4 regions of the Virgibacillus salexigens genome follow, and region 4 is predicted to be linked to each of the others. Evidence: riboswitches for the same ligand, from Rfam matches in the RefSeq annotation. Region 4 holds a riboswitch; each other region holds the start of a gene.
What was found. Region 4 has a riboswitch for thiamine pyrophosphate ahead of tenA (thiaminase II). Riboswitches for the same ligand answer to the same signal wherever they lie in the genome.

Region 1 (6,128 bases), on a different contig from region 4:
AGCTTTATTAAAACACTCTCCGCATAAGAAGGTTATCGGTGTATGCAATATCCCATTTAATATGCGACATTCGACTGCAGAAATTTTAAATGTAAAGCCAGATGAAGTGAGTATTGAATTTATTGGCATGAATCATTTTGTATTTGGTAGTAAGGTCCTTGTTAATGGAGAAGATCGAACGAATGAAGTATTAGAAAAAGTGACCCACGACCTTGACTATTCACCAGCAAATATTGTTAATTTAGGCTGGACCAAGACGTTTATAGAAGCTACGGGTCTACTTCCGAATCCATATCATCAATATTATTTTCAAACGGCGGATGTTCTAAAAAAAGACTTGAAAGCGTTTAAAGAAAATGGCACACGAGCCGAGGTAGTTCAGGATTTGGAAGGATCTCTTTTTGAGATTTATAAAAACCCGTCGTTATATGAGAAGCCAAAGGAACTTGAAGAACGTGGTGGAGCTTTTTATAGCGATGTAGCATGTAGTTTAATGGACTCCATTTATAATAATAAACAGGATATTCAGACGGTAAACACATGGAACCATGGAGCAATACCCGATTTGCCAGAAGATGCTGTTATTGAAGTTAATTGCATTATTACTAAAAATGGACCAAAACCAATTGCTGTTGGGCATTTACCACTTTCGGTTAAAGGTCATATTTATCAAATGAAGGCCTTTGAGGAACTAGTTATTCAAGCAAGTATCACTGGGAACTACAACGATGCATACACAGCAATGGTGATGAATCCATTACTTGCTGATGAAAAGAGAAGCAAGGATGTGCTGGATGAGTTATTGGAAGCACATCAAGCATATTTGCCACAATTTAATTCAAGGGGGATTTAAGATGAACAGTAAATTTATGCAAAAGTTCATTGAAATTGCTGGACGTATTGGATCACAGCGACATCTAGTAGCTGTCCGAGACGGGTTCGTTGCGATCATGCCATTAATTATCGTTGGGTCACTTGCTATTTTAATTAATAATTTTCCGCCATTTGGCAACTTTAATTTTGTTGAATGGATGAATGGAATCTTTGGTGATGGCAATTGGCAAACAGTCGGGGGGAGTATTTGGAACGGTACTTTTGCTATATTAGGTCTTTTAGTATCCTTTTCTATAGCTTATAATTTAGCTAAGTCTTATGACGTAGATGGGCTATCTGCTGGTCTCATATCAGCTGCCGGTTTTATTATGCTAGTCCCTTGGACAGAGGATGGCGCTGGTTTAACCGCAGCATGGTTAGGTACGCAAGGACTATTTGTTGGAATTATTATAGCGCTTCTTGTCACAGAACTTTTCAGAATATTGATAAATTCGAATTTGACTATTAAAATGCCAGAAGGTGTTCCAGACGGGGTTACACGCTCCTTCAAAGCATTAGTACCTGCGGTGATCATTTTAATTATTCTAGGTTTTTTCCAGGCATTAATGAATGTGTTCGCAGAGCAAAGTATTTTTGAAGTTATCTTTAATGCAATTCAAGAACCGTTACAAGGTTTGGGGAATACTTTGCCCGCAGCAATGGTTGTATCCTTTCTTAATCACTTATTATGGTTCTTTGGTTTACATGGGACGAATATTATTGGATCAGTAATTGAACCGGTCTACTTGCCACTGATTGAACAAAATCTCGATTTATTTAAGAGCGGTATGTCAGCATTTGACGTACCTAATATTGTAACAAAACCATTCTTAGATTCATTTGTTTTTATGGGTGGATCAGGAACGACCATTGCATTGTTAATTGCAGTCTTTATTGTAATACGTAGAGAGAGAAACCATCCATATCGACAAGTTGCAAAGTTATCAGCGCCAGCAGGGCTATTTAACATTAATGAACCGGTTATTTTTGGACTACCAATTGTATTAAACCCTGTGATGTTAATTCCATTTATATTGATTCCTGTAACATTGACGATTACATCCTATATTGCATTAGCTACTGGTATAGTGCCAAGAACAGTGGCAATTCTTCCATGGACAACACCGCCAATTTTAAGTGGTTATCTAGTAACAGGCGGTAGCTGGCGTGGAATTGGGCTTCAAGTATTTAATTTAGTGCTGGCTGTTATCATGTATATTCCATTCATTTTAGCAGGTGCAAGAACCTTAAAGAGAAATAAGGGGGAATAACCATGACTACAAAAGAAGATGTACAGATGCTATCCTTTTCGATTATACTTCATGCTGGAAATGCAAGGTCATCTGCAATGGAAGCTATTTCTTTAGCAAAATCTTATCAATTTGCTGAAGCACGACAAAAAATAGCAGAGGCGGATGAAGAATTTACAGAAGCTCATCATATTCAAACGAAATTTTTACAGGAAGAAGCAGAAGGGAACCAAACAGAGGTTTCCGTCATTCTAATACATGCACAGGACCATCTAATGACCGCCATGACAGTAAAAGATTTAGCTAGTGAAATGATTGATATGTATGAAAAGATGCAAATCCTAGAGGAGGGAAACAAATGAAGATTATTTTAGTTTGTTCTGCGGGGATGTCGACTTCCATGCTTGTAAAAAAAATGAAACAATCAGCTGACGATAGAAATATAATGGCCGAGATTAATGCGGTAGCAGAATCACAATTAAAGAACGAGCTGGATGATCTTGATGTTGTATTAATTGGTCCACAAGTCCGTTATTTAGAAAAGAAGATTAGAGAGCAGTTGGAACCAAAAGGAATCGCTGTTGATGTAATTGATCAAATAGCTTATGGCATGATCCAAGGAGATAAGGTTTTAGATCAAGCCATCGCTTTAAAGAAATAGAAGAATAATAGAAATGAAGTTGTACGAAAAAAATTGCGCCTTTACAATTTATGGCAAGCTTGTTAAGCTGATTTTGTTGGTAAATTAAAACTAAATGGAATCTTTTCAACACTAGGGGAGCTATGTAAAGTAGCTGAGAAGAGCGTAGGAATCGTTTTGACCCTTCGTACCCGAACAGGATAATGCCTGCGTGGGAAAGTGTGGTCAATAGGGATACTTTATTGACTGCATTCACGACGAATGCAGTCTTTTTTATGAGGAAGTATCATGGTTTTCTTTCATACATGTGCACCTCCGGTTAGGCCTTTGTTGAAAAGATTCTTCTTATGGGAGGCGATTTTCGTGCAAGAAAAATGGGGATTTTTAGAAAATGTACCTCATGATGCTGCCATTAACATGGCATTAGATGAGGCATTACTTAATTGGCATCATGAAGGAAAAATACCGCCTACATTACGTTTTTATCAATGGATAGCCCCCACGCTTTCAATTGGTCATTTTCAAAAAGTAGACGGAAAAATCGATGTAGAAGGTATTCAAAACCATCAATGTCAATTTGTGCGGAGAATGACTGGGGGCAGTGCAGTTCTGCATGATGATGAACTAACGTATAGTATTGTAATATCTGAACAACATCCGGCAATTGCTTCATCGATTCGTCAAGCGTACTATGATTTGTCAAAAGGCATACTACGAGGCTATCAAAATTTAAACATTCCAGTTGATTATGCCGAATCGTTTTCAAAAGAACGGAGTAGTATTTGTTTTGAGAGACCCGCATTCTATGAAATGGTTGCAGATGGCAAAAAGATATCTGGTAATGCACAGACAAGAAAAAAAGGAGTATTGCTCCAACATGGTTCGATTCCGATATCGATGAATGTAGATATGTTATTCGATCTTTTTTTATTTCCTTCTGAACGTGTCAAGGAGAGAAAAAAACAGGCATTTTGGAAAAAAGCTACGACGATTAATCAGGTAACGCAAAGGAAACATTCCTATGAAACGGTTAAAACAGCTTTTTTAGAAGGATTCGGAGAGGGATTGAATATTGAACTTGAACCTTTTACATTAACAAAAAGCCAATGGAATGAAGTATACGATCTAGCAGAACGAAAATATACAGATAATACAATCAAAGGAGTTGTATCCCATGCCTAAAGATCAAACATATATACGAAAGCCGGAGTGGTTAAAAACAAAAATAAACACGAATAAATCCTACAGAGGATTAAAGAAATTAATGCGCGAAAATCGCCTGAATACAGTGTGTGAAGAAGCACGCTGCCCAAATATACATGAGTGTTGGAGTGAACGTAAAACTGCGACGTTTATGATCTTAGGAGATACATGTACAAGAGGATGCCGCTTTTGTGCTGTAAAAACTGGATTACCAAATGAATTAGATTGGGGAGAGCCAGAAAGGGTGGCTAATTCGGTTACCGTTATGGGGCTACGGCATGTTGTAGTTACAGCAGTGGCACGTGATGATTTAAATGATGGGGGAGCGGCTGTATTTGCTGAGACGGTACGAGCAATTCGAAGAAAAAACCCAGGATGTACGATTGAAATTCTACCATCAGATATGAAAGGGGACTACGAGAGTCTATATACATTGATGGATAGTGCACCAGATATTTTTAATCATAATATTGAAACGGTACGCAGGCTAACAAAACGTGTAAGAGCTAGAGCGATGTATGATCGGTCTCTTCAATTATTGGAACGCGTGAAGGAAATCGCTCCTAAAACACCGACCAAATCTAGTATTATGGTTGGTTTGGGTGAGGAGAAAGCGGAAATCATTCAAGCAATGGATGATCTTTTAGCGCATAAAGTCGATATTATGACAATTGGTCAGTATTTACAACCAACAAAAAAACATTTGAATGTTGAGCGTTATTACCATCCAGATGAGTTTGCCGAGTTAAAACAAATTGCACTTGAGAAAGGATTTTCACATTGTGAAGCTGGACCATTGGTTCGATCTTCTTATCATGCAGATGAACAAGTAACCCAAGCCTCGGCGCAACGTCGAATTAACTATATGAAAGGCTATGAAAAACAGGAAAAAAAAGAAGTAGATTTTACTTTCTAACATTTCCAATCCGTTATGAAACCTCCATTTCTTGTTTTTCGTATAGAAACATAATATAGTTAAAAGCTATAGTTGTAATAGAAATGGAGCGTATACAGATGAAGTCAATAACAATTAAACAACTAGCTGGTAGATTCAATCTGGAAATATTGGCTGGAGAGGATCAACTTGATCGATCCATTACCAAGGCGAGAACGCATCGCCCTGGGTTAGAATTTATCGGCTACTTTGACTTTTTTCCGATGGAACATGTCCAAGTGCTCGGACGAAAAGAAATTACGTATTTACATCAGCTGACACATGAGGAGCGACGATTACGAATTGGTAATATTGTAAATTACCACCCTCCTTGCTTTATCGTTACATCAGAGCAAGCTGGGCTGACATATTTAACGCAGTTTTGTAAAGAAGAGGGAATACCTTTATTACGAACGAAAGAGCCTACGTCAACATTTATCGAGAAATATGATGCCTACATGGTGAAGGCGTTAGCGCCAGAAACGGCAGTCCATGCGGTGTGTGTCAATATTTTTGGGTTAGGTATTCTAATTAGAGGAAAGTCAGGAATTGGCAAAAGTGAGATTGCACATGCTTTAATTGGCAGAGGTCATCGATTAGTAGCAGATGATATTGTTGTCTTGAAGAAGCTTGGTCCAGATACATTACTCGGAACACATAATCAAACGAATAAAGAGTTTCTCGCTCTCCGAAGTGTTGGCTTATTAAATGTAGTAAGGGTGTATGGGCAGAAGGCATTTCAAGAAGAAACGAGAATAGCCTTAGATATCAAATTAACCGAATGGGAAAAGGACGCACTGAATAATGAGTTAGAGGTAGAAACTGAATCGAGTGAATATATGGATGTGACAGTTCCTAAAATAGAAATTCAACTGCAACCAGGTCGAGATGTGGTTGGGTTGATTGAGGCTGCTGCTAATAATTGGTATTTGCAACAGCAAGGATATAGTGCTGCTGAAGAATTTATGGAACGATTAGATTTGGATATGGAAGACAATCAAGGATAAATCATTGCTGTCATTCGCTCAGCTTGATTTTTAACAAAGGAATCCCATAGGAACATTATACTGCAGTTGCATAGGTGAAAGGCTGATTTGTACGTCAGCCTCTTTTTTATAAGTTCAAACGTTTCTTCATAGACAATGATTTGCTAAAACCAACGAATATCCGCTATAATTTAACCAATTATGTAACCGACAATATAGGCAGCTAAGAATTACAGCAAAGA
Region 2 (6,128 bases), 150 kb from region 4:
TCTAACGGAGCGCTTTACTTTATCAGTAAAGTCAATTAGATTCAGCAGTTAATTTTTATATAACTTGAGTTTACCGAAAATTCAATAAACACGCAAGCCTTCCTGGTGTACTTCTTGCTTTCTCGCCCACTTTACTAATAGATAAGCGAAAGGGGTATCAATAATAGCAATAATTAATTTAAATACATATTGTGTAATAACCATACCAATCAATACATTAAAAGGTACAACTCCCCAAAATGCAATCACAATAAAAATGGAAGTATCTATGAGTTGGCTGGTCATCGTTGAAATATTATTTCGCAACCAAAGTTTTTTCTCCCCATGATTCGCTTTCAACCTATGAAATATAGTAACATCTAGATGTTGACTGGCAAGGTAGGATAGAAGACTTGCAATCATTACTCGAAAGCTACCCCCAAGGATCTGTTCAAATTCTTCCTGCAGGCCAAATGCTGGAGCAGCAGGTAAGTGAACCACAATGAAAATAAATAACATCCCAATCAATTGTGTTATAAACCCTGCTTGAACCGTTTTTCTAGCGGTTTCCTTCCCATAAACCTCCCCAATAACATCTGTTAGCAAATAGGTAATGACATAAACTACTGCAGCACCTGGCAAAATAAATTCGCCAATTTGAAATAGCTTCACTGCTAATATATTTGATAAAAGTAAAAGCCCCACAAACAAAGCATTTAAGTAAACAAACATCGTATTTCATCCTCTTCTGAAGTAGAGGAACATAGCTAACCCTCATAAACTTAACGATTATCTATTTTCTCTGGATACATATCATGATTCAGCAGACGATGCTCTGCCATTTGTTCGAACTTGGTACCAGGTTTTCCATAATTACAATATGGATCAATGGAAATACCCCCGCGTGGTGTGAATTTTCCCCAAACTTCGATATAACGTGGCTCCATAAGATGAATAAGATCATTCATAATTATATTCATACTGTCCTCATGAAAATCGCCATGGTTACGAAAACTAAAAAGATAGAGCTTTAGCGATTTACTTTCCACCATTTTCTGATCAGGAATATAACTAATATAGACTGTCCCAAAATCAGGTTGTCCTGTTTTCGGACACAATGTTGTGAATTCAGGACAGTTGAATTTTACAATATAATTACGATTTGGATGTTTATTGTCAAATACCTCCAATACTTCGGGGGTATAATCAAAAGCGTAGTTCGTCCCCTGACTTCCCAATAACGTTACGCCATGCAACTCATCATTACTTCTTCCAGACACAAGTAAAACCTCCTCTTCCATGTTTACTGCCCTTCGAGCTCACACAGCTCAAGCTCCTCCTAAAGCAAACTTTTTCATCGAATGTAACCCAACGTATGAAGGAAAACTTAAGGGGGGGATCCTGAATTAGACAGTTGTCACATATGTTTATTCTTTCATATAAAAAAGCCATGGCCCAAGGCACATGGCTTTTTATCGCATCAGTTGTCCTTAGTTTTTTATAGAGGGTTATAGCTAAGAACCTCTCCAATTTTATATGGATCCGAATATCCATTTTCTCGCCTAATTATATATATCGAGTAAAAGGATGTCAATCACATCTTTACTAAACTCATTGCTGCACAGCATTTTTAGGGTAATATAATTTTTTAGCAAGTAATGTTTGAAATACTAGAAATATCCCGCTGACCGTCCAATATAACGGCAAAGCTGCTGGGGTATTAAATGAAATGAACCCAATCATCACAGGTGAAAGAAGTCCCATAATGGCCATTTGTTTCTTTTGTTTTTCATCCATACCAATCATTGAAACACGTGACTGAATAAAATATATCGCAGCTGCAATAAATGGCAAAATGAGATCAACTTCGCCTAGATTAAACCATAAGAATGAGTGGGTCGCGATTTCCGGTGAGTTTCTAATTGCATAATAAAAAGCGATAATCACCGGAAATTGAATAAGCATTGGCAAACATCCCATAGAGGTTAACGGGTTGAATTGATGCTCTTGATAAAGCTGCATCATTTCTTGTTGCATATTGGTTTTGGACTCTTGATCTGTTTTCCCTTTATATTTTTCTGTAATAGCGTCCATATCAGGCTTCAGTTCATTCATTTTCTCTTTCATCTTAGCGCCGCTTTTTGTTTGTTTTAATGATAAAGGCATTAAGAGCAAACGAATAAGCACCGTTATTAAAATAATGGATAGACCATAATCCCCTCCAAATAACACAGCTACATATTTCATGAGCCCGGAGAATGGATTGTCAAAATGAAATAATCCACTATCTGCTTGGCACCCCGTTAAAAAGAAGATTAGAATGATACCGACAATGGCATATTTTTTAAGAAAAGTGAGTATAAATTGACCTTGCATTGTTTTCCTCCTCGTTGTAATAAATCTTTAAAAAACGAGAAGGACTGCTGGTCTGTATCATCGTCTGGTGAAGCGATACGCTTCGTCTTTTTAACTAACCATTGCAAGATTTCTGCACATTCTCCTAGCAGTTCCTGCATTGGCAATAATCTTACCCGCTGATTATGATATTCCCTCGTTAATACATTGTTATTTTCCATTATACTTCTAGCATCGATAGCTAGAAATTGATATGTCGTGACAATCGTCAATAATAGACTTAAATACAGTGATAGCGGAGATACATCATTAAAAAGTTCATTTAACAACTCAATCGTCATTTATACTCACCTCCTTTTCTTGCTTAAATCTTTCTTAATTATAACACAGCTTAAAACCTATTCCTAAGCCTAATACCTGATTACCATGATTCAACATGACCTGAAAAATTTTCCTGGATTTTTTTAATTAGTTAAAAGACAAGATAAAATCTAACATATTTACAAATGATTCGAATTCAACTATTCTAGATGGACATATAAAAACTGCATATCTATTTTTATTGCACTAGGGGAGCTATTTTAAGATGGCTGAGAGGAAAATGATCTGACCCTTAGAACCCGATCTAGATAATACTAGCGTGGGGAAGTGCAGTCGTTCAATAAAATGGAACAGGCATTGCCTTATCATATTATTTATGAAGACTGCATTCCCAAGAATGCAGTTTTTTTGTGTATGTATCGATAAGGAGGAGATTACGTTGAACAACCAACCGATCACATGTAGCACAAGTAGGATTGCAGGCTGTACATTTGCTATTTATCCAATGACGGATCAATTCGTAGATGTTATTACAGCTTCATTAAAGGAAGTTGATACATCGAAGGTTTGGATGAAAACGACAGATGTAGAAACCTGTGTCCGAGGGAGAATATCTCATGTTTTTGATGTAACGAAGGCGCTCTTTCTACATGCGGCAAACACTGGTCATCATGTAGTTTTCAGTAGCACCTATTCCATCGGCTGTCCTGGAGATTCTGATGGAGATGTATATTTATCAGAGGATGATGAGCGGTTAAATACCAAATTACTAAAACGAATGAGCCAGGAGGTAGCTGGAAAGTTTTCATTGTATCCGCTAGGAGGCGGAAATTATATGAATATGATTTATAACCAAATCGAAGAAATGAAATTACATGGTATTGATGTTTCTTCTATTCACTATGCAACACGACTAGATGGCGATGGTGAAAAGGTTTTTGATGGCCTTGAACGCGTATTTACCAACATGGAAAATTTAAAATCTTCACATACTGTTATGACAACCACGATTTCTGCCAACAGCCCTTCAAAGAAGGAGAAAATAAATGAATAACTGGAAGTTGAAAGAAATCATTGTGATGTCCGTACTTGCCGTCGTGTTCGGAATTGTTTATTTAGCATTTTTACCAGTTGGAAAACTCCTCGTATCCTTGCTAGGACCAATTGGTTACGATTTTATATTTGGAATCTGGTTTATCGTATCTATCATTGCTGCCTATATCATTCGCAAACCAGGAGCAGCGTTTTTATCAGAGACGATTGCTGCTACCGTCGAAATGTTGCTAGGAAACGCGATGGGCCCGATTATTATTATTACTGGAATGATTCAAGGGTTAGGAGCAGAGGCTGCCTTTGCTGCCACTCGATACAAGCGTTATTCCTTATGGGTCCTTATGCTGGCTGGTATTGGCGCCGCTATCTTTAGTTTTGTATGGGGTTACTTTAGATCCGGTTTTACCGCTCTTTCCACCCCTTATATTGTAAGTATGCTGGTCATCAGAATGATTAGTGGTGCCATTATTGCTGGCTTAATTGGGAAAACCATCAGCGATTCCCTTGCCAAAACGGGCGTACTTTCCAGTTTTGCTTTAGGAAAACAAATAAGAAAGGAACGTTCCGTATCATGATTAATGTTTCCGAACTTTCTCTTTGGTTTGATGGAAATGATGAAAAAGCAATTATCCAAACGCTAAGTTTCCAATTAAATAAAGGGGAAGCAATGCTATTACTAGGCCCAAGTGGAAGTGGCAAGAGTACACTGACACGTTGTTTAAATGGGATATACCCTCGAGAATTGGAAGGTATGCTCAAAGGCGATATCCATATATACGATCACTCCATTCGAGAGGCTCATCCTGGTACAATAAGTAAACAAGTAGGAGTCGTATTTCAGGACCCCGAAACGCAGTTCTGTATGTTAACGGTGGAAGATGAGATTGCTTTTGGACTAGAAAATATTCGCACACCTTCCAACGAAATAGAAGCAAAGATCGATGAGGCATTAGAATTGGTTCAATTAAGCTCGTATAAGCATGCTTCAATAAATACACTTTCTGGTGGACAAAAGCAAAAGTTAGCACTCGCTTGCGTACTTGCACTACAACCAAATTATCTTGTTCTCGATGAACCAACTGCTAATTTAGATCCAAAATCAACAAAGGAATTTATTCAAACAATAAGACATGTATGGACAGAACAGCAGATCGGGCTTATCGTTATTGAACATCAACTGGAAGGCTGGATTACTTTTATCAACCGTGCATTTATCTTGTCCAAAACAGGCAAAGGTATCTATGATGGCCCTCTCGTTAAACTTATTGAAACAAATAGAGAAATGCTTCAGCAGCAAGGGATTAGGCTACCTAAAATAACTGATCTTGTACTTACAGCTACCAGACAAAACAAGGCAAGTTATAAGAAGATACCATTGTCAAACGAGGATGTGTTATCATCGGTCACTATGGATGCCAGCTTCTTAGAAAGAAACCGTGTAGAGATAGCAAAGCCACAGAAAAAGAACGTTATTCTCTCTGCATCGGATGTGAATCTTTATAAAAACCAGCAGCGAATTCTAAACCAATTAACTGTCCGTCTATACGATCAATCCTTTGTAGCAATCGTCGGACCGAATGGAAGCGGAAAAACAAGCATGACGCGTTTATTAAGTGGAATAGACCGACCTTCCAATGGTGATATTCGCTTATACCAACGTCCCCTTAATGAATGGCAGGAGAAAGATGTACGAAAACAAATTGGGTACGTTTTTCAAAATCCTGAACATCAATTTATCACAGATACGGTTTATAACGAGATTGCCTTTAGTTTACGACTAGGCGGTGAGCATCGAGAAAGCGTGATTCAGGAACAAGTTCAGAACACGCTATCACATTGTGAATTACAGGGTTTGGGGCATCTGCATCCCTATTCATTAAGTCAAGGACAAAAACGAAGACTGAGTGTAGCAACAATGATTGTGGATGATCAACAGGTCCTTTTCTTAGATGAACCGACATTTGGACAAGATGCTGCCTCCACTGCGAAAATAATGGATCTGTTGGAGCAAAGACATAGACAAGGCACTACGATTATCATGGTTACACATGATATGGATCTGGTTGATAAGTACGCTGATCGTGTGCTTGTTTTAGAAAAAGGGGAAATTGTAGCTGATCAATCGCCTGATCAATTATGGAAACAAGAAAAGTCAGTAATTAAACGATGGCATTTAGATTATCCCAATCGAATTCAATTGAAACAACAAATGGAGGAGGATCGCCATGTGTTCGTTTCTAAATCAACTTAACCCCAGTTTGAAAGCAATTACAGTTGTTCTCTTAGTTTGTTTACTGACGTTTGTATTCGACCCTTTTACACCATTAATTTACTGCATGTTCACCGTAATGGTTACCATTATATGTGGAAAAGTAGCATGGAAATGGTACACGCTTTATTTCTCGGTTATTTTTTTATTA
Region 3 (6,128 bases), on a different contig from region 4:
GATCTTTTGCGCCAGATACAGCTGTATTTAATAAAACCCCATCTGCTCCAAGCTCCATGGCATAAGCAGCATCACTTGGAGAGCCAATCCCTGCATCAACAATTACTGGGATATCAGATTGTTCGATAATAAATTGTAGATTCATTGTATTGATAATGCCCTGCCCCGATCCAATTGGTGAGGCTCCTGGCATAATCGCATGTACACCTGCTTCTTCCAATCGTTTTGCTAATACAACATCATCAGAGGTGTAGGTTAATACAGTGAACCCTTCCTCTAACAGTTGTACCGAAGCTCTCATCGTTTCAAAAGGGTCAGGCAGCAACGTTTTCTCACAGCCGATAACTTCTACTTTAATCATGTCACATAAACCAGAAGCCCGGGCTAAGCGGGCAATCCTTACTGCCTCATCGGCTGTTTTAGCTCCAGCAGTATTTGGTAGTAAATCATACTGCTGTAAATCTAATTCTTCCAATAAATTCGGCTCGTTTTCATCAAAAATGTTCATTCTTCTGACTGCAAAGGTTAGAATTTCTGTTTCGGATACTTGCACCGCCTTTTTTTGGCTTTGAAATGTCGGATACTTTCCAGTACCTAGCATCAGTCGAGAATGGAATGATTTTTCTCCAATCATTAACATGACTTATCCCCCTCCTACAAAATGAACGATTTCTATAACATCGCCATCGGTTAATGTTGTTTGGTTATATACGACTTTATTGATAATTTGTTTATTCTGTTCAACTACCACAAGCTTCTCTTGAATGTTAAAACGATTTAATAGATCACCGATCGTTGAATCCTTAACTACCTCCATTTGCCGTCCGTTCACGTGTATTTGCATATCTTACCCTCCCTTTCCTAAAACGTGCTGGTGTGAAAAGACGTTCGATCGAAGCTGGCACATAACGGTTTAAGACCATATCACTGACAAGTTTCCCTGTAGCTGGAGCAAGAAGAATACCATTCCGGTAATGACCGGTGGCAAAATACAAATTAGAAACATCGGGATGCTCCCCAATGATTGGTCTGCCATCTTTGGTACCTGGACGCACGCCAGTCCAACAGCTATGCAATTCTTCCTGCTGAAGGGATGGGAACAACCTAAATAGGCGATTCATTAACTCAAAAATGCCTCCTGTTGACGTATAGCTACTGCTATCGTAGTGATAACTAGTTGCTCCAATAATGTAGCGTCCATCTCGTTTTGGCACCAAATACAAATTGTGAAAAAATAATGTCTGCTCAATAGAGGGATCGCTTGGCTTGATGGCAAAACATTCTCCTTTTGTCGGGATCATCGGATTCTTTAAACCTGTTGCTTCAAACCACTTCCCACTATTCGCACCAGCCGCAACAACCACATGATCCGCTGAGATACCACCGTTCTCGAATTGGATATGAAAAACATCACGGACACGATCTATATTCGCAACGCGACAATTCTCGATTACTTGGCTGCCCATTCCTAAAGACGCCTGTTTAAAAGCTTCACATACAGCCAAAGGTTCCACATTCCCATCTTGCTGCATGTACAATCCTCCTACAGCATGCGTTAATGCTGATGTTCGTTGCCTAATCCCTCCCCCATCCAACCATTCCAAGCCTTCAAATGCCTTTTGTTTTGCTTGCAGTCTTTGCTTCTGTTCTTCATTCGTAGCTATCTCGAGCATACCGTTGGTGGAAAGCTGGATATCAATCCCTGATAACGAAAATAGTTCGTCGCTTAGAGATGCATACATATTTCTACTTGCTTGGCAAAATTGATAATACGTACCTTGCTGATCATTTTCTGTATGCACCCCAAGCATGCCCGCAGAAGCTTGTGTAGTTTTTCTTCCAATTCTATTTTGTTCAATTACCGTCGTTGCAACCCCACTTCTACTTAAATAGTAAGCAACGGATTGCCCAATAACGCCTCCACCTATAATCACTACATCAACGTGTTCCTTCATATCCGTTCACCTCCTTTCGAAATGACTTTACTGCTTCTAATGGATCAGTATGGCTGAAGATACCTGACATCACAGCAACCCCACCTGCCTTTGCTTGATATATATCATTTACCTTCCCGGTTGTAATTCCACCAATTGCATATACGGGAATATTCAATGCTTTCGCGACTGTCGCTAATTGTTTTACTCCCCTTGGCTTTACTCCCTTTTTGCTCGCTGTTGAAAAGACATGCCCATACAAAACATAAGCAGCGCCTACCTGCTCTGCCCTCTTGGCTACTTCAAGGGAGTGCGTCGATACACCAATTTGTAAACAAGGGTATTTTTTTTGGAGGCAGTCTACCTCTGGCAATCTATTTTCCGGAAGATGAAGCGTTGGTACAGCTGTCTCCTTAGGTAGAATCTGGTGGACATGAATAATTAGTTTTTCTGCTGGAAGACCTTGTGCAAGTAGTCGTTGAACGAACAAAGAATAGCCACTCTTGGTCATCTGTTTTTCTCTTAACATGATAGCGTCAACATATGGACTAATGCCCATTATTACCTGGAAAAGACGCGCTTCCTTCTGTGAACCACTCGTCACCGCAATTAATTTCATAACTCCCTTCTCCTTTTCATTAAAAAATGCCACTTTTCCAGCAAAGGAAAAGTGGCATGAATCGTTCAGCATATTCAATAATATCGTCGATACACACTAGTCATGTCACTTTCCTCCGCTGGTTCTTACCCCAGTTCAGGTTCAAAGGGTCTCCATGTCTCACATGGATCTCAGCCATTACGTAAAGGCACCCCTAGTGAAGCGTAATTTAATTATTTAATAGGCATTTGTCTATAAAATACATGATTTTGGACTATTCGTCTACCAAAAACGACCAATTTTCTATTCTTCTTTCTGTTCTTTTATGAAAAAAGGAGCTGACTTAAAAACCAGCTCCTTCAAATCTGTGCTATTTGGTATAGCGTTGTTTCTCATCAATCTTTTGTTCTTTCGCAAGTTCACGACTTGCACGCGGAGCTGTCCAGAATGTGGTTAACATGAGTAAGGATACTGGCACAGCCGTAACGACGATAAAGGATTGCAACGATCCAACACTATCCTCACCAATAGTGATGAGTACAGTTGCGACAAGTCCCATAAGAATCGCCCAAAATACACGTAAGAATTTAGATGGATCTCCGTTGCCTGTGATCGCCATCGAAATAGTTAATGACATTGAATCGGTAGTTGTTAGAACAAATACAATCGTTGCCACTAAAAAGAAGAAACCGATAATTGTACCAAGCGGTAACTGTTCGGCGATAGCAATCATTGCTGCTGGAGGTCCAGCACTATTTAAGGCTTCAGAAACGGCACCAGGGTTATTCATTTCAGCAAAAATCCCTGTTCCACCAACGACAGTAAACCAGAATGTTGTTACTACAGGAGCAATTACCGCAACAGCAGTCACAAGCTCACGAATTGTACGTCCACGTGAAATACGACTAACAAACATGGCCATCATTGGACCATAGCCGATGAACCAGGCAAAGAAAAAGACGGTCCATAAGCCAAGCCAAGCTCCGTCTCCACGGAACGTATTCAAGGTTAGAAAGTCTTGAACATATAATCCAAATGATTGCACATACGAATCAAAAATGAATAGTGCTGGTCCTAGGATAAGGACGGCCACCATTAAACAAACTGCCAGTATAATATTATAGCTGCTTAATATTTGAATTCCTTTATGAATCCCTGTCGCAGCAGAAATCCCAGCTGCTAGAACAATGACGATAACAATAAGACATTGCACAGCTAAATTATTTGGTACACCGAACAATGCACTTAATCCGTAACCTGCTTGTAATCCAAGGAATCCAATTGGACCAATCGTACCAGCTGCCACTGACACAATCGAAAAGGCATCAACAAACGTACCAAGTGCACTTTTTCTCATAATTTTATCCCCAAATATCGGATAAAGCAACGATCTCGGCTTTAATGGTGCGTTCCGATGATAATGGGAGTACATGAGTACAATCGTACCTAATGTTCCTAAAATTGCCCATGAGACAAATCCCCAATCGACAAAACTTGCTGCAAGTGCAGGTACTACTGCTTCAGCAGTGCCAGCTTCAATTCCTGAGAAATGTGGCGGTACGGTTAAAAAGTGACTTAACGGCTCAGCAGCAGCCCAGAAGACACCACCCGCCGCTAGCAGCGTACACATGATAATCGAGATCCACTTGAACGTTCCGATCTCTGGCTTTTCTAATTTTCCTAATCGAATCTTCCCAAATTTGGAATAGCCTAGTATTAATGCAATAACTAAAGTCCCAACCATCAGAACTTGATAGATGGAGCCGAAATAGGTTACCGACCAGTTAAACATCGTATTAACTGCATTTGTAACCATTTCCTGGTTTATTAATGCAAGAATCACAAAGGCAAGTAGCGCCCCTCCACTTAGAAAAAGAACTGGCTTATCTATGGTTTGATCTTGCTTCATTCTATTCTTCAACAATCTGCTCCTCTCAATTCCATACAAAAAAATCTCACATAACCATCTACTGACTTTTCTTATGTTTACCTTTTTCGTCAGTTGTATGTGAGATTTAATAAGCATTTTAAATTAACATACAGCGTTTAAGGATACATTTTTTCTAAAAACCTGTCAAGTCAAGTGAATAAGAACTGCGTTCATAAGCGTCAAATAGGACTGACCAGGTGGGCATGTAAACGTCAGAACTCTTCTGTTTTGAGCAGTCTTTTCTCTTGAGTTGGAGCAGTGCTCTCTCCAGTTGGGGCTGGTCTCTCCTTTATATCTATAATTTTTAAACATTAACCTTATTATTTTTTGTAATGATTAAATTTTCAGAATATAATTGTATTCAGCTTTTTTGCATGCTTTAATAATACTAATACCCACTTAAGTTAAGCGCTTACAAAATTCGGGAGGAGAATAATGATGACCGAGCGTAAACAATTGAACAAAACATTAAAACCACATTGGGTGTGGGCAATTGCTTTTGGATCTGCTATTGGTTGGGGGGCATTTGTCTTGCCAGTAGATTGGATGTCATTGGCAGGACCATTAGGAGTTATTCTTGGATTTATAATTGGAGCAGTTTTAATGATTATTATAGGAGTTAGCTATGGTTTCTTAGTTGAAAAGCTACCGGTATCCGGAGGTGAATTTGCTTATGCTTATTACGGTTTAGGTAGGTATCACGCATTTTTATGCGGCTGGTTTTTAACACTAGGGTATATGTCTATTGTTGCCTTAAATGCCTCTGCACTCGCACTTTTAGGGAAATTTGTATTACCGTCTATTATTGAGCAGGGCTATATGTACAGTATTGCTGAGTGGGAGGTATATACTGGAGAGGTTATTCTTGCTTGTCTTGCTTTGATTGTCTTTGCATTTCTTAACATACGTGGTGCAAGTCTATCAGGCTTTTCTCAATTTATCTTTTGCATAGCATTAATAGGTGGTGTTATCGTTTTAGTAATATCTATGGTGCTTCACCCTTCAAGTTCTTTCTCAAATCTGCAGCCTCTCTTTAAACCTGAAATAGGTGCATTATCATCAATTCTTGCGATTGTTGCAATAGCTCCCTGGGCGTATATTGGCTTCGATAACATACCACAAGCAGCCGAGGAATTTGATTTTCCTCCTAAGAAATCCTTTAAGATTATAGTTATTGCATTAATTTGTGCTAGTATAACTTATTCATTAACTATTATTGCTTCCGGTGTCGGCCAGTCTTGGACTAGCGCTGTAGAAGCTGGTTCTGCTTGGGGGACAGGTGCTATCATTGAAAATACTTATGGTGCAGTCGGGGTTATCTTATTATCCTTTGCGCTCATGATGGGAGTATTTACCGGATTAAATGGATTTTACATGTCAACAAGCCGCCTATTATTTGCGATGGGAAGAGCCAAAGTGCTACCGAGCGCTTTTGGAAGATTGCATCCGAAACATAATACACCACACATAGGTATCCTATTTACACTTGTCATTACCTTACTTGCCCCATTCTTTGGCCGAGAAGCTTTATTATGGGTCGTTGACATGTCAGCATTAGGAGTGACAATCGCCTACTTCTACGCCTGTTTCGTAGCATATCGACTTTTTAAATGGTCTGATAGAACCTCTCTGCATAACAGTACAAAAAAGTCAATCGTTTCACCTG
Region 4 (6,128 bases):
AACCCATAAATAGACTAGTATCTTAGCACGATTACCTCTTGTGAGAATATACTATATAAAAAGCTTTGCTGGAGGTGGAAGAATTGAGTAAAAACAATCAAAATAATAATGCTTCAAGCCATATTGTCGATTTTCTTTTAGATGCAACATTAAAAAAGCACGGTGTTACGTTAGATAAAACGAAAGTAAGTGAAACAGATAAAGAAACACTTAAAGATATGGTTAGCAAGCTAAGGAAAGATGTGGATGGCGTAATGAAAAGTAATAATGAGGAAGATGAAACAAAATAAATAATAGACAAATAGATCAATTTTTAAAACCCCCTATATTCAAAGTTAAATCTAAATCCCGGTAAATCAACAAAAATTACCGGGATTTCCTCTTGTCTTTTAAAAAACAATTATTTCTCCAATAAATAGGTAGTTTATCTTGGTACAATCACCCTTCCTATTTCAATTTTGAGACATAAGATATTCTAAACGAGAAGAAGGAGGAAATAATACTATGTCAAGATCAAAAGCGTTTGAGAAGTCTTGCTGTGAAGATTGCGGCAGAACAATAGATAGGAGAAGACGTGGTCGTCATGAAAATGTTTGTGACAGCTGTAGTAATGTACGTCCAAGTTATGATTCTTGCAATGATTCTCGTCATGATTCATGTCATGATTCATGTCATAATTCTTGTAATGATTCCCGAGGAGAAGATAAAAAATGGAGAGCCTTAGACACATCGATGTGCCATCCATTTGATGATCCTACCGTAGATCAAGAAGCAAGCGGTGAATTGAAAAATGTTCAACAATCTATTGAATCCATTATTATCAAAGATTCTTGTGATGTAAATGTGACATCATCTGACATTCAAGCTGCACTTAATGTACAGGTAGCGCTACAGGTTGCCATTGCTATTGTAATTAGTATCTCTATTGCAGATGGGAACCAAGCAGACGAGGTAACACAAGACCTATTTGCTAAACTAAAATCCAGCCAAGTGAATAAACAGCAAGTATTTATTGAAAACTCTCGTGGCGTAGAAGTATCTACTTCCGATACAGATATCGCGATCAACGTTCAAGTGTTGCTTCAAATCTTGATTGCACTAGTTGTTAGATTAGATATTCTATAATTTTCAACCTACAAAATAACCTATTAAATAATCATAAACGAAAAGGCCATTTTCTTGTGCGAAATGGCCTTTTCATTTACTTAAAAACCTTTAGATATCCGTACGTATATGAGGGTTATAAAGTATAAGTTTAATCAATCGTTTGCTTAAACTAGCTTTTATGGTTCGTAGTTTTATTAATTGCTCATTCGGTTTATGAATGACAAACATGATTTGATTTGTTATGCTAATAATAAAGCTTAGTGAAGTGAAACATAACTAAATATTCATAGACTACTAGGGGTGCCCATGGCGTGGGCTGAGAGGAAGCAGTTGAGCTTCTGACTCTTACAGACCTGATCTGGTTAATACCAGCGGAGGGAAGTAGTAGGCATAGCGTCTTTCTATTTCATAACCGAAGCCAGGTCCCCAAAGGATCTGGCTTTTTCATAGTCGTAAAAACAAACAGAGAACATTTACTAAGCTTAAATCTATAACAAAAAGGAGCTCATTTATGAATCCATGAGAAAAACCTATTTACTAACATACATGGCTGTATTTATAGCGATTGGTACGTTAGGAGCCCAATTTCTTTGGTTTCCTGCTGGAATTGCTAAGGCTTACCCTGTGCAGCATGCTGTAAATGTCATAGCTGCCATTACATTAGGACCTGGCCCAGCTGTAGTGATTGCTTTCACAATCGGTTTATTACGAAACATGATTGGTCTAGGTACACTGTTAGCATTCCCTGGTGCGATGATTGGTGCTTTCCTAGCAGGAATGCTTTATCGTTGGGTAGGTAAAAAAATAGCTGCTGTCTTTGGAGAAATTATCGGCACAGGAATCATCGGTTCTCTCTTTGCTGTCCCTTTCGCCAAACTATTTATGAATAGTGGTACAGGTGCACTATTTTTTATGCCATCCTTCTTGGCAAGCAGTATATCTGGAGCATTTATTGGTTGGATCATCTTATTAAAAGTAAAACAAGAACATATTATTCGTTTACAAGGAAACTACTAGGGGCGCCATGTTGCTGAGATAAGGAACGCTTCCTTTGTCCCTTTGAACCTGATCTGGCTAATACCAGCGCAGGAAAGTAGTGAGGAAATTATCATAACACTCCTCTATTTATCTACTTTAATTCCTCTAGTAGCGTCCCATAATAAAGGAGGCTAAATGATGTGTTTCACAGATCATTTAAGACAAGAAAATAATGATATCTTTGCGCTCATTTTTGAACATCCATTTGTTCAAGGCGTCGGAAATGGAACGATCCCCGATAAAGCCCTTGCTCATTATATTAAAGCGGATTTCGAATATTTGAATGCATTTATGCAAATTTATGGGATAGCCTTAGCAAAGTCTAAAAAGCGAGAAGATATTGCCTATTTCTTTGACCAAATAAACTTTGTATTAAATGATGAAATCCACCCCCACCGAAATTTTTGTGATCATATTGGGGTTAAGTATGAAGATTTACAAGGACACCCTCTTCCACCAACAGCAGACCATTATATAAAACATATGATGTACCATGCCCAAATGGGGACATCCGGTGAAATACTCGGAGCACTACTTCCATGCCCATGGACGTATTTAGAAATAGGGAAAGAATTGATGAAGCAATTCCACCCAACAAGAGATCATCCATTTTATGACTGGATTAGCTTTTATGCAAGTGATGAGGTAGAGAAAACAACAACTGAAATGAGAAGCCGGCTCGATATATTAGCAGCCAATGCATCAAAATCAGAACAAGATCTAATTAGCGAAGCTTTTCGAAAAAGCTGCCAGTTGGAACTTAAATTCTGGGAGATGGCTTACACCTGTGAAGAATGGCCGGGAGAAAAGAAGGTGACCAATCAATGAGTATACCTCCAAGTGTACTAACTATCGCGGGAACGGATCCTAGTGGAGGTGCAGGAATACAGGCAGACCTTAAGACATTTCAAGAATTGAAGGTTTATGGGATGTCTGTCATTACTTCTGTGGTTGCTCAAAACACAACTGGAGTCCAAAACATCCATCACTTACCAACAGGGATGTTACATGATCAATTACAATCTGTATTAACCGATATGCCAGTTCATGCGATAAAAACAGGAATGATTGCTAACCGAGATATGATGGAAGTAATTGCTGATGCAATACCAAAAACAAATGCACCTTACGTAATTGATCCTGTTATGGTAGCAACAAGCGGTGATCCTCTGATTGATGAAGAGGCAAGGGGGGTTCTTAAAGAACAATTATTACCAATAGCAACGTTGGTTACCCCAAATATTCCCGAAGCGGAGTTTATTATAGGAAATTCCATCAATAGCCTAGCGGATATGAAAGAAGCAGCCATATCAATTGTCCATACGTATGGACCAAAAGCAGCTCTTATCAAAGGGGGCCATTTACAGGGGAAAGCAATTGACTTTTTGTATGATGGATCACAACTTCATACATTTGCTGCGGACCGATTTGATACGAAGAACACCCATGGAACTGGTTGTACTTATTCAGCAGCAATTACTGCAAACTTAAGCAATGGGCTTCATTTAATCGAAGCTGTTCAAATGGCAAAGCACTATGTGACCGAAGCAATAAAGCATTCCTTTCCATTAGGAACAGGTAACGGTCCTACCAATCACTGGGCTATAAGAGAAGAAAGGGTGAAATAATGAAGGATTCGATCATTCAAGAGGTTAAAGCAACTACTCCACTAATCCATAACCTCACAAATGAAGTTGTCATGAACTTTTCAGCTAACGGGTTGCTGGCTTTTGGGGGAGCCCCAGTTATGGCAAAAGCAAAGGAAGAAGTTGAAGAGATGGCAGCGGCGGCTGATGGAGTATTGATCAATATTGGAACAACGTCATTAACGGAGCTGGAAGCAATGAAGCTCGCTGGTAAAGCGGCCAATAAGAAAGGGATACCTGTTGTGCTAGACCCAGTCGGAGTTGGGGCTACTTCATTTAGGCAAGACGGAGTTCGTCAATTATTACAGGCTGTTTCATTTACAGCAATTAAGGGAAATGCTGGAGAAATGGCACAACTTGTTGATATCCCATGGGAAACAAAAGGTGTGGAATCTGTTGGTGATGGAAATGTTGAAGAAATTGCAGCTAAAGTAGCCAAATTGTACCAAACAACTGCTATTATTACAGGAAAAACAGACGTCATTTGTAGTAATGAAAAGATGATTCATAATACAACAGGTCATGCCTGGTTAGAAAAAATTACTGGTGCAGGCTGCTTATTAGGCTCCATTCTAACAGCTTGTTTAACAACAAATTACTCCATTGAAGAACAAGCACTTACTGCTGTACAATTCTATGGACTAGCAGCGGAACATGCTGCAGCACAATCATATGTCTACGGTCCAGGAAGCTTCCTGCCAGCATTTATTGATGCACTATCTTTGAAATCAGAGCAATTGGAAAGGAGCTAATCAGGAATTGGAAGTAAGACAAGCATTAAGAAAATATTTTATTATGGGAAGCCAAAACTGTAATGGCGACCCTAAGGAAATCCTTAAACAAGCAGCGAATGCTGGAATAACCGCATTTCAATATCGGGAAAAAGGAAACGGTGCATTACAGGGATTTCAAAGATATTTATTAGGCAAACAATTACGGGATATATGCAAACAATACCAAATTCCTTTCTTCGTTAATGATGATGAAGAATTAGCAGAAATATTAGATGCCGACGGTATACATGTAGGTCAAGATGATAAACCGGCAGCAGAGCTGCGACGCCGTTTTCCAAACAAGTGGATTGGGCTTTCGATATCTAATCAGGCAGAGCTTAACAATAGTCCAATCGATTCCATTGATTACTTGGGGGTTGGACCAATATTCTCTACAACTACAAAAGAGGATGCTAAAGTTGCTGTTGGTACCCAATGGGTAAAAGAAGTTAAACATGCCTATCCCCATATCCCCATCGTCGGAATCGGAGGAATCTCTGTTGATAATGCTGCATCTGTGATGGAGGCTGGAGCAGATGGGGTTTCAATCATCTCAGCTATTACAAATGCGAAATATATAGACCAAGCCGTATCGCAATTATAGAGCCCTCTATAGAAGAAAAGTAACAGCTTTTATGAACAATAAAGAAGCTAGAACATTATGAGAATAAGGACCTCTAAATTCGAATATTCGATAACCGCAATTCGAAATAGGGCATGCTTTCTACGGGGATGACCAGGTTAAATTGGAAAAGCAAAAACCGCTTATCCGAATTGAGCTGATGGATGGATCCCGTTCGAATCATGCCTATTTCTATTGCTATGTTGGATGAATAAAGTTACCCATTATCCAATGTTTTGGAACTGGTTACCCTGTAAAAACCATTCATTGCCTCGCTCTCAACTCTACTTTCGTTTATCTGCGTAAACAGCCATTGCATCACGCATAAATATAGCGAGTCCGTTACCAAATTGGTCAATATTTTTGGTGAATCGTTCATCGTCCACATACATTTGACCAAGCCCTTTAAAAGCATCAAGGGAATAGGTTCCCATCTGGTTCAAGAATTCAAACCATTCACCAATCCGTTTTTGGGCTATTTCAGAAGCAGGATCTTCATGACGAACCACTGCTAATTCACGATAAATAGCATGGAATGTTTCCTCGAATTCCTTTTTCTCCTCATTCGTCATTCGGTTCATTTTCGCATTGGACTCATCCACTGCCTTATCACCCCAACGCTCACGTGCTTCTTGTTCATAAGGATTATGACTGAAGTCAAATCCATCGAACTTTTCTTTATTACTCATAACGATCTCTCCTTGTTTATATTTTATCGTTTTATCAATTGTTCGAATCATTGTATCGACTCGATCCCGTTTATCAAGCAGCATATTTCGTTGCATTTCTAGTGCCTCCGCTTGATTGAAAGAAGGGCTGTCAATGATCTCTTTAATCTTCTTCAGCGGAAAATCAAGTTCTTTAAAAAATAGAATTTGTTGCAAGCGTTCTAGATCCATCTCAGAATAAATACGATACCCTGATTCGGTTGTCTGTTCAGGA

Region 1: linked by a shared signal. The riboswitch ahead of BN990_RS02965 (lipoate--protein ligase family protein) and the one ahead of tenA (thiaminase II) in region 4 are both predicted to bind thiamine pyrophosphate.
Region 2: linked by a shared signal. The riboswitch ahead of BN990_RS17145 (YkoF family thiamine/hydroxymethylpyrimidine-binding protein) and the one ahead of tenA (thiaminase II) in region 4 are both predicted to bind thiamine pyrophosphate.
Region 3: linked by a shared signal. The riboswitch ahead of BN990_RS04355 (thiamine phosphate synthase) and the one ahead of tenA (thiaminase II) in region 4 are both predicted to bind thiamine pyrophosphate.

What each region holds. Positions count from the first base shown of each region.
Region 1 is NZ_CCDP010000001.1:616,566-622,693, forward strand. It holds gene BN990_RS02945 (6-phospho-beta-glucosidase) at 1-853, shown strand, start outside; gene BN990_RS02950 (PTS sugar transporter subunit IIC) at 855-2,144, shown strand; gene BN990_RS02955 (PTS lactose/cellobiose transporter subunit IIA) at 2,147-2,485, shown strand; gene BN990_RS02960 (PTS sugar transporter subunit IIB) at 2,482-2,784, shown strand; TPP riboswitch at 2,888-2,998, shown strand; gene BN990_RS02965 (lipoate--protein ligase family protein) at 3,127-3,945, shown strand; gene lipA (lipoyl synthase) at 3,938-4,882, shown strand; gene hprK (HPr(Ser) kinase/phosphatase) at 4,981-5,907, shown strand.
Region 2 is NZ_CCDP010000002.1:867,939-874,066, forward strand. It holds gene BN990_RS17125 (queuosine precursor transporter) at 82-711, opposite strand; gene queF (preQ(1) synthase) at 762-1,280, opposite strand; PreQ1 riboswitch class I at 1,464-1,510, opposite strand; gene yidC (membrane protein insertase YidC) at 1,591-2,355, opposite strand; gene BN990_RS17140 (hypothetical protein) at 2,295-2,675, opposite strand; TPP riboswitch at 2,894-2,998, shown strand; gene BN990_RS17145 (YkoF family thiamine/hydroxymethylpyrimidine-binding protein) at 3,095-3,709, shown strand; gene BN990_RS17150 (ECF transporter S component) at 3,702-4,283, shown strand; gene BN990_RS17155 (ABC transporter ATP-binding protein) at 4,280-5,959, shown strand; gene BN990_RS17160 (energy-coupling factor transporter transmembrane component T family protein) at 5,934-6,128, shown strand, end outside.
Region 3 is NZ_CCDP010000001.1:953,422-959,549, reverse strand. It holds gene BN990_RS04370 (thiazole synthase) at 1-640, opposite strand, end outside; gene thiS (sulfur carrier protein ThiS) at 644-844, opposite strand; gene thiO (glycine oxidase ThiO) at 804-1,955, opposite strand; gene BN990_RS04355 (thiamine phosphate synthase) at 1,939-2,553, opposite strand; TPP riboswitch at 2,647-2,758, opposite strand; gene BN990_RS04350 (BCCT family transporter) at 2,903-4,441, opposite strand; gene BN990_RS04345 (APC family permease) at 4,901-6,128, shown strand, end outside.
Region 4 is NZ_CCDP010000002.1:718,997-725,124, forward strand. It holds gene BN990_RS16460 (hypothetical protein) at 84-290, shown strand; gene BN990_RS23530 (spore coat protein) at 733-1,125, shown strand; TPP riboswitch at 1,394-1,504, shown strand; gene thiW (energy coupling factor transporter S component ThiW) at 1,627-2,124, shown strand; TPP riboswitch at 2,113-2,216, shown strand; gene tenA (thiaminase II) at 2,284-2,973, shown strand; gene thiD (bifunctional hydroxymethylpyrimidine kinase/phosphomethylpyrimidine kinase) at 2,940-3,773, shown strand; gene thiM (hydroxyethylthiazole kinase) at 3,773-4,543, shown strand; gene thiE (thiamine phosphate synthase) at 4,587-5,168, shown strand; gene BN990_RS16495 (MerR family transcriptional regulator) at 5,471-6,128, opposite strand, start outside.